2 regions of the Flexivirga oryzae genome follow, and region 1 is predicted to be linked to the other one. Evidence: predicted binding sites of a transcription regulator. Region 1 holds the regulator's gene; the other holds the start of a gene.
The links. The regulator Rex, encoded in region 1, represses fermentation and respiration genes when NADH is low (regulators of the CRP and FNR family bind a similar motif). The targets are predictions, from matches to a motif close to CTTGTGAANNNNTTCACAAG.
Positions count from the first base shown of each region.

Region 1 (4,311 bases):
AGGCGGGTTCGATGGTCGGCATCGAGGGCGAGGACCTCGAGCAGCGGATCGCCGCGGCGCTGGCGTTCGTGCGTCGCCGGCTGACCGGCGACTACGAGATCGACGACTTCGGGTTCGACCCCGAGTTCACCGAGAAGGTCTGGCTGCCGATCCTGCGCCCGCTCTACAAGCGCTGGTTCCGTGTCGAGGTGCGTGGCGTCGAGAACATCCCGGACGACGGGCCGGCGCTGGTCGTGGCCAACCACTCCGGCACGCTGCCGGTCGACGGGCTGATGACCCAGGTCGCCATTCACGACGAACACCCCAGGCACCGGCACGTGCGCATGCTCGGTGCCGACCTGGTCTTCGAGTCGCCGCTGATCGGTGAGTTCAGCCGCAAGGCGGGCACCACGTTGGCATCCAACCCGGACATCGAGCGGCTGTTCGCCCAGCGTGAGCTGGTCGCCGTCTTCCCCGAGGGGTTCAAGGGCGTCGGCAAGCCGTTCGCCGAGCGTTACAAGCTGCAGCGTTTCGGGCGCGGCGGGTTCGTCGCGGCTGCGCTGCGCGCCGAGGTCCCGATCATCCCGTGCTCGATCGTCGGCGCGGAGGAGATCTTCCCGATGATCGGCAACCTCAAGGGCCTGGCCCGGTTGCTCGGCTTCCCCTACTTCCCGATCACCCCGCTGTTCCCGCTGTTCGGGCTGGCCGGGCTGATCCCGTTGCCCAGCAAGTGGATCATCGAGTTCGGCGAGCCGATCGCGACGGACTCCTACGGTGCGGCCGCCGCCGACGACCCGATGCTGGTCTTCGACCTCACCGACCAGGTCCGCGAAACGATCCAGCAGTCGCTCTATTCGCTGTTGCTGCAACGTCGTTCGGTCTTCTTCTAGGTATGACGACCCCGCGCATCACCCTCATCGGCAAGCCCGACTGCCACCTGTGCGACCAGGCGCGTGCGGTGATCGAGCGGGTCTGCGCGGACACCGGGGAGAGCTTCACCGAGCGCAACATCCTGGAGGAGCCCGAGCTGCTCGCGACATACGCCGAACAGATCCCGGTGACCCTGGTCGACGGCAAGCAGCACGACTACTGGCGGGTCGACGAGCAGCGGCTGCGCAAGGCGCTCGCCCGGCGCGGGATCTTCGGCAAACGCTGACCCCACCATGCCGACAGGCTCAGCAACGCACCGAGGGGCCCAGAAAACCGCCCATGCACGGCCTCGGAGTCGCGAATTTACGTGTCCTGTCGGTCGTTTGTGAGCCTCTCGGCGAAATGGGTGCGGGGGACCTGCGGGACGGGCGGCGCGAACGGCTACTCGACGGTAGATGACGACCGGGTGCGGTCCGGCGCCGCGGCTGCCCGAACACGGCCGAAATCGTTGTGCCGTGCGGAGTTCCGCTATCACGAGCGGCTCTCGCGGCACGACCCGACCCCCGCCTAGCACTTTTGCCGGGAATTTGCGACTTTGTGCCCGCGTTCACAAAGACCTAGAGTCAGGGGGTCATTGATCCTCTGTGGCCGGCGTTTGGTATACGCCTGCCCGAGACGCATGAGGAGTCGAAGCGCCAGTGAGCACCGCATCGGCCGCCCGTCGGGAGATTCCCGAAGCCACCGTGGCTCGGCTACCGCTCTACCTGCGTGCTCTGGCGGCCCTGGACTCCCGGGGCGTCGAGGTCGTCTCCTCCGAAGAACTCGCCGAGGCGGCCGGCGTCCGCTCCGCGGGACTGCGCAAGGACCTCTCCCACCTCGGATCGTATGGCGTGCGCGGTGTCGGCTACGACGTCGAGCGCCTCTCGGAGGAGATCTCCCGCGAACTCGGCCTGCACCACGACTGGTCCGTCGCGATCATCGGGATGGGCAACCTGGGTCACGCGCTCGCGGCCTACGGCGGCTTCGCGACCCGCGGCTTCAGCGTCCGCTGGCTGGTCGACGAGGACCCGGCGATCATCGGCACCGAGATCGCCGGACTGCAGGTGATCGACTTCGCCGAGCTGGCCCAGCAGGCGCCCGAGAGCATCATCGCGGTGCTGGCGACCCCGCCGCACGCCGCGCAACAGGCCGCCGACCAGGCGATCGCACTCGGTGTCCGATCCATCCTCAACTTCGCGCCGTGCATGATCACCGTCCCGCCCGGGGTCGAGGTCCGCAAGGTCGACCTGGCCACCGAGCTGCAGATCCTCGCCTTCCACGAACAGCGTGGCCGGGACGACGAGTTCGGCAAGTGGGGTGACGCTCGATGAGCCTGATCGTGATCGGTATGTCGCACCGCACCAGCGGCGTCGAACTCCTCGAGCAGGTGGCCCTCAGCGCCGACCGGATCGACGACTTCGAGGTCGCCCTCGAGCGCAACGAGCACGTCAACGCCACGGTCGTGGTGTCCACCTGCAACCGGGTCGAGATCTACGCCGACGTGGAGACGTTCCACGGTGCGGTCACCGGCATCACCGAATCCCTTGCCGTCGCAACCGGACTGGCCGTGCCGCAGCTGCGCGAGCACCTCTACGTCCACTTCGAGGACCGTGCGGTCGCACACGCCTTCCAGGTCGCGTCGGGTCTCGACTCCGTCGCCGTCGGAGAGGCGCAGATCCTCGGCCAGTTGCGGGACGCCCTGCGCGCCGCCCAGGAGGGCGACCACCTCGACCCGTCCCTGTCCGCGCTCATGCAGCACGCACTGCGGGTCGGCAAGCGGGTGCACACCGAGACCGACATCGACTCGGTCAGCCGGTCCCTCGTCGAGCGCTCCCTCGACCTCGCGCAGTCCACCCTCGGCGAGCTCAGTGCGCAACGCGCCCTCGTCGTCGGGGCGGGCGCGATGAGCGGGCTGGCCGCGCACACCCTGGCGCGTGCGGGGGTCGGCAACCTCACGATCATCAACCGCACCCCCGCCAAGGCCGCCCGGCTCGCGGAGGCGACCGGCGGTGTCGCGGGGGACTGGACGCAGCTGACCGCCGCCGTCGCGGAGGCCGACCTGGTGATCTCCTGCACCGGCGCCGTCGGCCACGTCCTCGACCTGGACAACGTCGACACATCCGAGAAGGCCACCCTGCTGGTCGATCTCGCCCTGCCGCGGGACATCGACCCGGCACTCGCCGACCTGCCCGGCATCACCCTCATCTCGCTGGAGGACCTCAACGCCTCCGTCACGGACGACGCCGAGAAGACCCAACTGGCCGCCGCGCACGACCTGGTCAGCGCGGAGGTCGCCGAATTCCTCGTCGCGCGCCGTGCCGCAGCCGTCGCACCCGCGGTTGCCGAGCTGCGCGCCCGCGCCGCCGACGTCGTCGCCGCCGAACTGACCCGACTCGCCCAGCGGGTCGAGCTGTCCGAGCACGACGAGGCACAGGTCCAGATGACCGTGCACCGCGTGGTCGAGAAGATCCTGCACACGCCGACCGTCCGCATCAAGCAGCTCGCGGGGGAGGAGCAGGGCGGCCAGGACTACGCCGCGCTGCTGCGGACCCTCTTCGACCTGAACCCGCACGAGTCGCGCGTCTCCCAGATTCCCCACGGCGAAGCCGCTGGAGGTGGCCGATGAGGATTCGTGTCGGCAGCCGCCGCAGCAAGCTGGCGTTGACGCAGACCGGCCTGATCGCCGACCGGCTGCGTGCGCTCGGCCACGAGGTCAAGATCGTGGAGATCGTCACCGAAGGGGACACCAACCGCGCCTCGCTGAGCCAGCTCGGCGGCACCGGGGTCTTCGCCACCGCGATCCGGAACGCCCTGCGCGACAACCGGATAGACCTCACCGTGCACTCGCTCAAGGACCTACCGACCGCACCGGCCGGTGGTCTGACGATTGCCGCCATACCGCCGCGCGAGGACGCACGTGACGTCCTGGTCGCGCGTGACGGCCTCACCCTGGGCGAGTTGCCGCAGGGCGCGGTCGTCGGCACCGGCTCGCCGCGCCGCGTCGCGCAGCTGGCGGCCCTCGGTCTCGGGCTGACCTTCCGCGACATCCGCGGCAACGTCGACTCACGCATCGGCCTGGTGCGCAGCGGCGAGGTCGACGCGGTGGTGCTGGCCCGCGCCGGCCTGGCGCGGCTCGGCCGCCTCGACGAGGTCACCGAGGCCATCGACCCCCTGCAGATGCTGCCGGCACCCGGCCAGGGCGCCCTCGCCCTCGAAATCCGCGCGGACGACGCCGCGTTGCACGACGTAATACAGCAGCTGGACGACCCCGACACCCGCGCCGCCGTCGCCGCGGAGCGCGCCGTGCTCGCCCGGCTCGAAGCGGGCTGCTCGGCACCACTGGGAGCGCTCGCCGAGGTCAGCGAGGACGTCGACGGCGGCCTGGAGATCTCGTTGCGGGCGTTCGTCGGCCGCACCGACGGC
Region 1 is NZ_JACHVQ010000002.1:302,122-306,432, reverse strand. Features, by position in the region: gene FHU39_RS25000 (lysophospholipid acyltransferase family protein) at 1-869, shown strand, start outside; gene FHU39_RS14430 (glutaredoxin family protein) at 872-1,135, shown strand; gene FHU39_RS14425 (redox-sensing transcriptional repressor Rex) at 1,548-2,219, shown strand; gene FHU39_RS14420 (glutamyl-tRNA reductase) at 2,216-3,514, shown strand; gene hemC (hydroxymethylbilane synthase) at 3,511-4,311, shown strand, end outside.

Region 2 (4,311 bases), on a different contig from region 1:
GCTACAACTCCGACGCGTACCAGGCCGCACGGGCCATCCGTGTGCAGGCGGCCGAGAGCGAACTCGTCGTGGTCGAGGGTCAGGATCCGCAGCCGAGCGCCTGACGCATCGGCACCAGCTTGGCGTCGGACTCGCTGAGCTCCGCCGCCGGTTCCGAGCCCGCGACGATGCCGCAACCGGCGAAAAGCCGTATCTGCGAAGGTGATTCGAGGGCTCCGCAGCGGAGGGCGATGCCCCATTCGCCGTCACCCGTCGCGTCCAGCCAGCCGACCGGCCCGGCATACCGGCCGCGGTCCATCTGCTCCAGCTCGGCGATCAGATCACGTGCGGCCAGCGTCGGCGTGCCGCAGACGGCGGCTGAAGGATGCAGCGACGCGGCGAGCGTCAGCGACGACACGTCCTCGTGCAGCACACCCGCCACGTCGGTCGCCAGGTGCATGACGTTGGGCAGGTGCAGCACGAACGGCGACTCGGGGACGTTCATCGACGAGCAGTGCGGGGAGAGCGCGTCGGCGACCGAACGCACGGCGTACTCGTGCTCCTCGAGGTCCTTGCTGGACCGGGCCAGCGATGCCGCGAGCGCCAGGTCGTGCTCGTCGTCGCCGGTCCGGCGGATCGTCCCGGCCAGCACCCGCGAGGTCACCAGACCCTTCTGCCGGCGCACCAGCATCTCCGGAGTGGCGCCGATCAGCCCGTCGACGCTGTAGGTCCAGGTGTTCGGGTAGGCGCCCGACAGGTTGCGCAGGATGTGCCGCGGGTCGATGTCGGTGCTCGAGGTCACCACGACGTCACGTGCCATCACGACCTTGTCCAGTGCACCGGACTGGATGCGCTCGACGGCCGCGCCGACGGCCTCGGTCCACTGGTTGTCGCTGAGTGCCCCGTCCCGGACGTCGGCGATGACCGGCGCGTCCGCGCCCGACCCGGCGGCGAGCGCCGGGGTTGTGGGCAGGTGTGCGGCGGTGCCGACCGTCGTGAGCCAGCAGACGTCGTGGTGCCGTCCGACGACGGTCTCGGGCACGTGCAGCACACCACCGGCGGGGGACGCGGCGGCGAAGGCGAACGAACCGACCGCGATCAGCCCCGCACCGGGCAGGTCGACCTCGGAGCGGACGACGGCGTCGCGCACGACCCCGCTCCACCACCGCTCGGCGTCGTCGAAGCGTGCCGTGCCGTGGGTCTGTATGGCGGCGGCCGTGCCCCATCCCACGAACCCGTCGCCGTCGCGCAGCCAGCTGACGGGGGCTTCGGCGTCGTCCGGGATCAGCGAGACGAGGTCGCCGGGATCCTGGATGCGCGTGGAGCGCACCACGAGGGCCGGGTCCGATTGAGGTAGCGGCAGGGTCACGAGCGGTCACCTTACGCCGACCGGCACTGCGGCCCGCGTTTCGGCATACGGGACAATGCACGGATGAATCGAGCCAGCCTGGACAAACAGCCCCGTGACGTCGCCTCGATGTTCGACCAGGTAGCGGCTCGCTACGACCTGACCAACGACGTGATGGCGATGGGCCAGAACCGCCGGTGGCGCAAGGTGGTCGTCGAATCGCTCGCGGTCCGCCCCGGTGACGTGGTCCTCGACATTGCCGCGGGAACCGGCACCAGCAGCCTGCCGTTCGAGCGCCTCGGCGCACACGTGGTGCCGGCCGACTTCTCGCTCGGCATGCTGCGCAAGGGGAAGGAGATGCGGCCGGGTATGGCGTTCACCGCCGCCGACGCGATGCAACTGCCGTTCGCCGACAACTCCTTCGACGCGGTGACGATGTCGTTCGGCTTCCGCAACGTGCAGTCGACCGAGGAGGCGCTGCGCGAGTTCCGCCGGGTCACCCGGCCCGGCGGCAAGCTGCTCATCTGCGAGTTCTCGACGCCGACCAACCCGGGCTTCCGCAAGGTCTACAGCGAGTACCTGATGAGCGCGCTGCCGCGCGTCGCCCGCCGCGTCGGGTCGAACGCCGACTCCTACGTCTACCTGGCCGAGTCGATCCAGGCCTGGCCGGACCAGGCCGGGATCGCCGCCCAGCTGCAGGACGCCGGCTGGGCGCACGTCGAATGGCGCAACCTGACCGGCGGCATCGTCGCGCTGCACCGCGCGACCAAACCGACCAAGCTCTGACCGACCCTCCTGCCGAGAGGCCCAGAAAGTGCCGGAGGGCCTAGAAATATTGGTGATTCGGGCCCGATTTGCTGAGCCGGTCGATGGGTATGTGAGCCTGTCGGCGGATCGGGCCGGTGGGCTGGGGTGCCCGGGGCGCGCCGGTATGACGGATTAGGTTCGCCTAAGTAGGTTTGAGGAAGCGGCTGGGAATACAGTGCATGGGTTAGTGAAGACGTTCACAAGCTAGAAAGATTCACCCGAGTGAGCCTCCCTGGCCTTACGCCTGCCCCGGACGAGAGCGCCGACGTCATCATCGTCGGCGCCGGCCCTGGTGGATCAGCCACAGCCGCATACCTCGCCAAATCCGGTCTCGACGTCCTCCTGCTGGAGAAGACGCACTTCCCGCGCGAGAAGGTCTGCGGTGACGGACTCACCCCGCGCGCGGTCCGCGAGCTGATCACCCTCGGCGTCCCGACCCCCGAGCACGACGGCTGGATCAAGAACAAGGGGCTGCGCATCATCGGTGGTGGCATGCGCCTGCAGCTGGACTGGCCGGACGTGGCCAGCTTCCCGCCGTACGGCCTGGTCCGCACCCGCCAGGACTTCGACGACATCCTCGCCAAGCACGCCGTGAAGTACGGCGCCCGGCTGCGCGAGGGTGTCAACGTCAGCTCGCCCGTCAAGGACGAGCGCACCGGCGCGATCATCGGCGTGCAGGCCAAGGAGATGGGCGAGAACGACCGCCCGACCGGTCGGATGCTCACCTACCGGGCGCCGCTGGTCATCGCGGCCGACGGCAACTCCTCGCGCCTGTCGCTGGCGATGGGCCGCGACAAGCGGGACGATCGCCCGATGGGTGTTGCTGTCCGCGCCTACTACACCAGCCCCCGCCACGACGACGACTACCTCGAGTCGTGGCTGGAGCTGTGGTCGACCGACAAGAACGGCAAGCGGGTGCTGCTGCCCGGTTACGGCTGGATCTTCGGCGTCGGCGACGGCACCAGCAACGTCGGCCTCGGCATCCTCAACACCTCCAGCGCCTTCGGCAAGACCGACTACAAGGACGTCATGCGCCGCTGGGTGGCGACCATGCCGGAGGAGTGGACCTACAACGAGGAGACGATCCGCGGCCCGATCCGCGGCGCCGCGCTCCCGATGGGCTTCAACCGGCAGCCGCACTACGCCGACGGCCTGCTGCTGGTCGGTGACGCCGGCGGCATGGTCAACCCGTTCAACGGCGAGGGCATCGCCTACGCCATGGAGTCGGGCCGGCTGGCCGCCGAGGTCATCGCGCAGGCCTTCGGCCGCTCCGACGACGCCGGTCGCGAACGCGTCCTGCAGTCCTACCCGCAGGTGATGAAGGACGCGCTCGGCGGCTACTTCACCGTGGGCCGCTACTTCGCGCAGCTGATCGGCCACCCGGAAATCATGCGATTTGCCGTGCGTTTCGGCCTACCACGCAAGACGATGATGCAACTCTTGTTGAAGATCATGGCCAACCTCGGTGACGAACACGGTGGCAAGCTCGACGATCGCGTGATGTCGTTGTTGTCACGGGTGGTGCCCGCAGCATGAGCGACCACCCCTCCATCCGCAGGAACGGCGACGTTCGGAAGGATCCGCAAGCATGAACTACTCATACGCACCGCTGTTGTTCTTCGCGGCCATCGGTGCAGCCTTCGCGATCTTCTCGGTGGTCGGCGCCAGCGCGCTGGCCGGTCCGAAGCGTTACAACCGCGCCAAGGCGGACGCCTACGAGTGCGGCATCCAGCCGAGCCCGCACGCCGAGGGCGGCGGGCGGGTGCCGATCAAGTACTACCTGACGGCGATGCTGTTCATCATCTTCGACATCGAGTCGGTGTTCCTCTACCCGTTCGCGGTGTCGTTCGACCGGATGGGCCTGTTCGCCCTCGTCGAGATGGTGCTCTTCGTCGTGACCGTGTTCATCGCGTACGCCTTCGTATGGCGCCGCGGCGGACTTGAGTGGGATTGAGGCTGACCAAGACATGGGAATCGAAGAGAAACTTCCGGCGGGCTTCCTGCTGAGCACGGTCGAGCAGGTCGCCGGCTACATGCGCAAGAGCTCGGTCTGGCCGGCGACGTTCGGTCTGGCGTGCTGCGCGATCGAGATGATGGCCGTCGGCACGCCCGACTACGACATCGCCCGGTTCGGCATGGAGCGCTTCAGCGCGACACCCCGCCAGGCCGACCTGATG
Region 2 is NZ_JACHVQ010000007.1:72,666-76,976, reverse strand. Features, by position in the region: gene FHU39_RS23670 (DUF1330 domain-containing protein) at 1-104, shown strand, start outside; gene FHU39_RS23665 (isochorismate synthase) at 80-1,342, opposite strand; gene FHU39_RS23660 (demethylmenaquinone methyltransferase) at 1,412-2,113, shown strand; gene FHU39_RS23655 (geranylgeranyl reductase family protein) at 2,357-3,670, shown strand; gene FHU39_RS23650 (NADH-quinone oxidoreductase subunit A) at 3,723-4,088, shown strand; gene FHU39_RS23645 (NuoB/complex I 20 kDa subunit family protein) at 4,102-4,311, shown strand, end outside.
Region 2: FHU39_RS23655 (geranylgeranyl reductase family protein) is a predicted target of Rex. The motif match lies at 2,319-2,338, and genes of this name have one in related genera.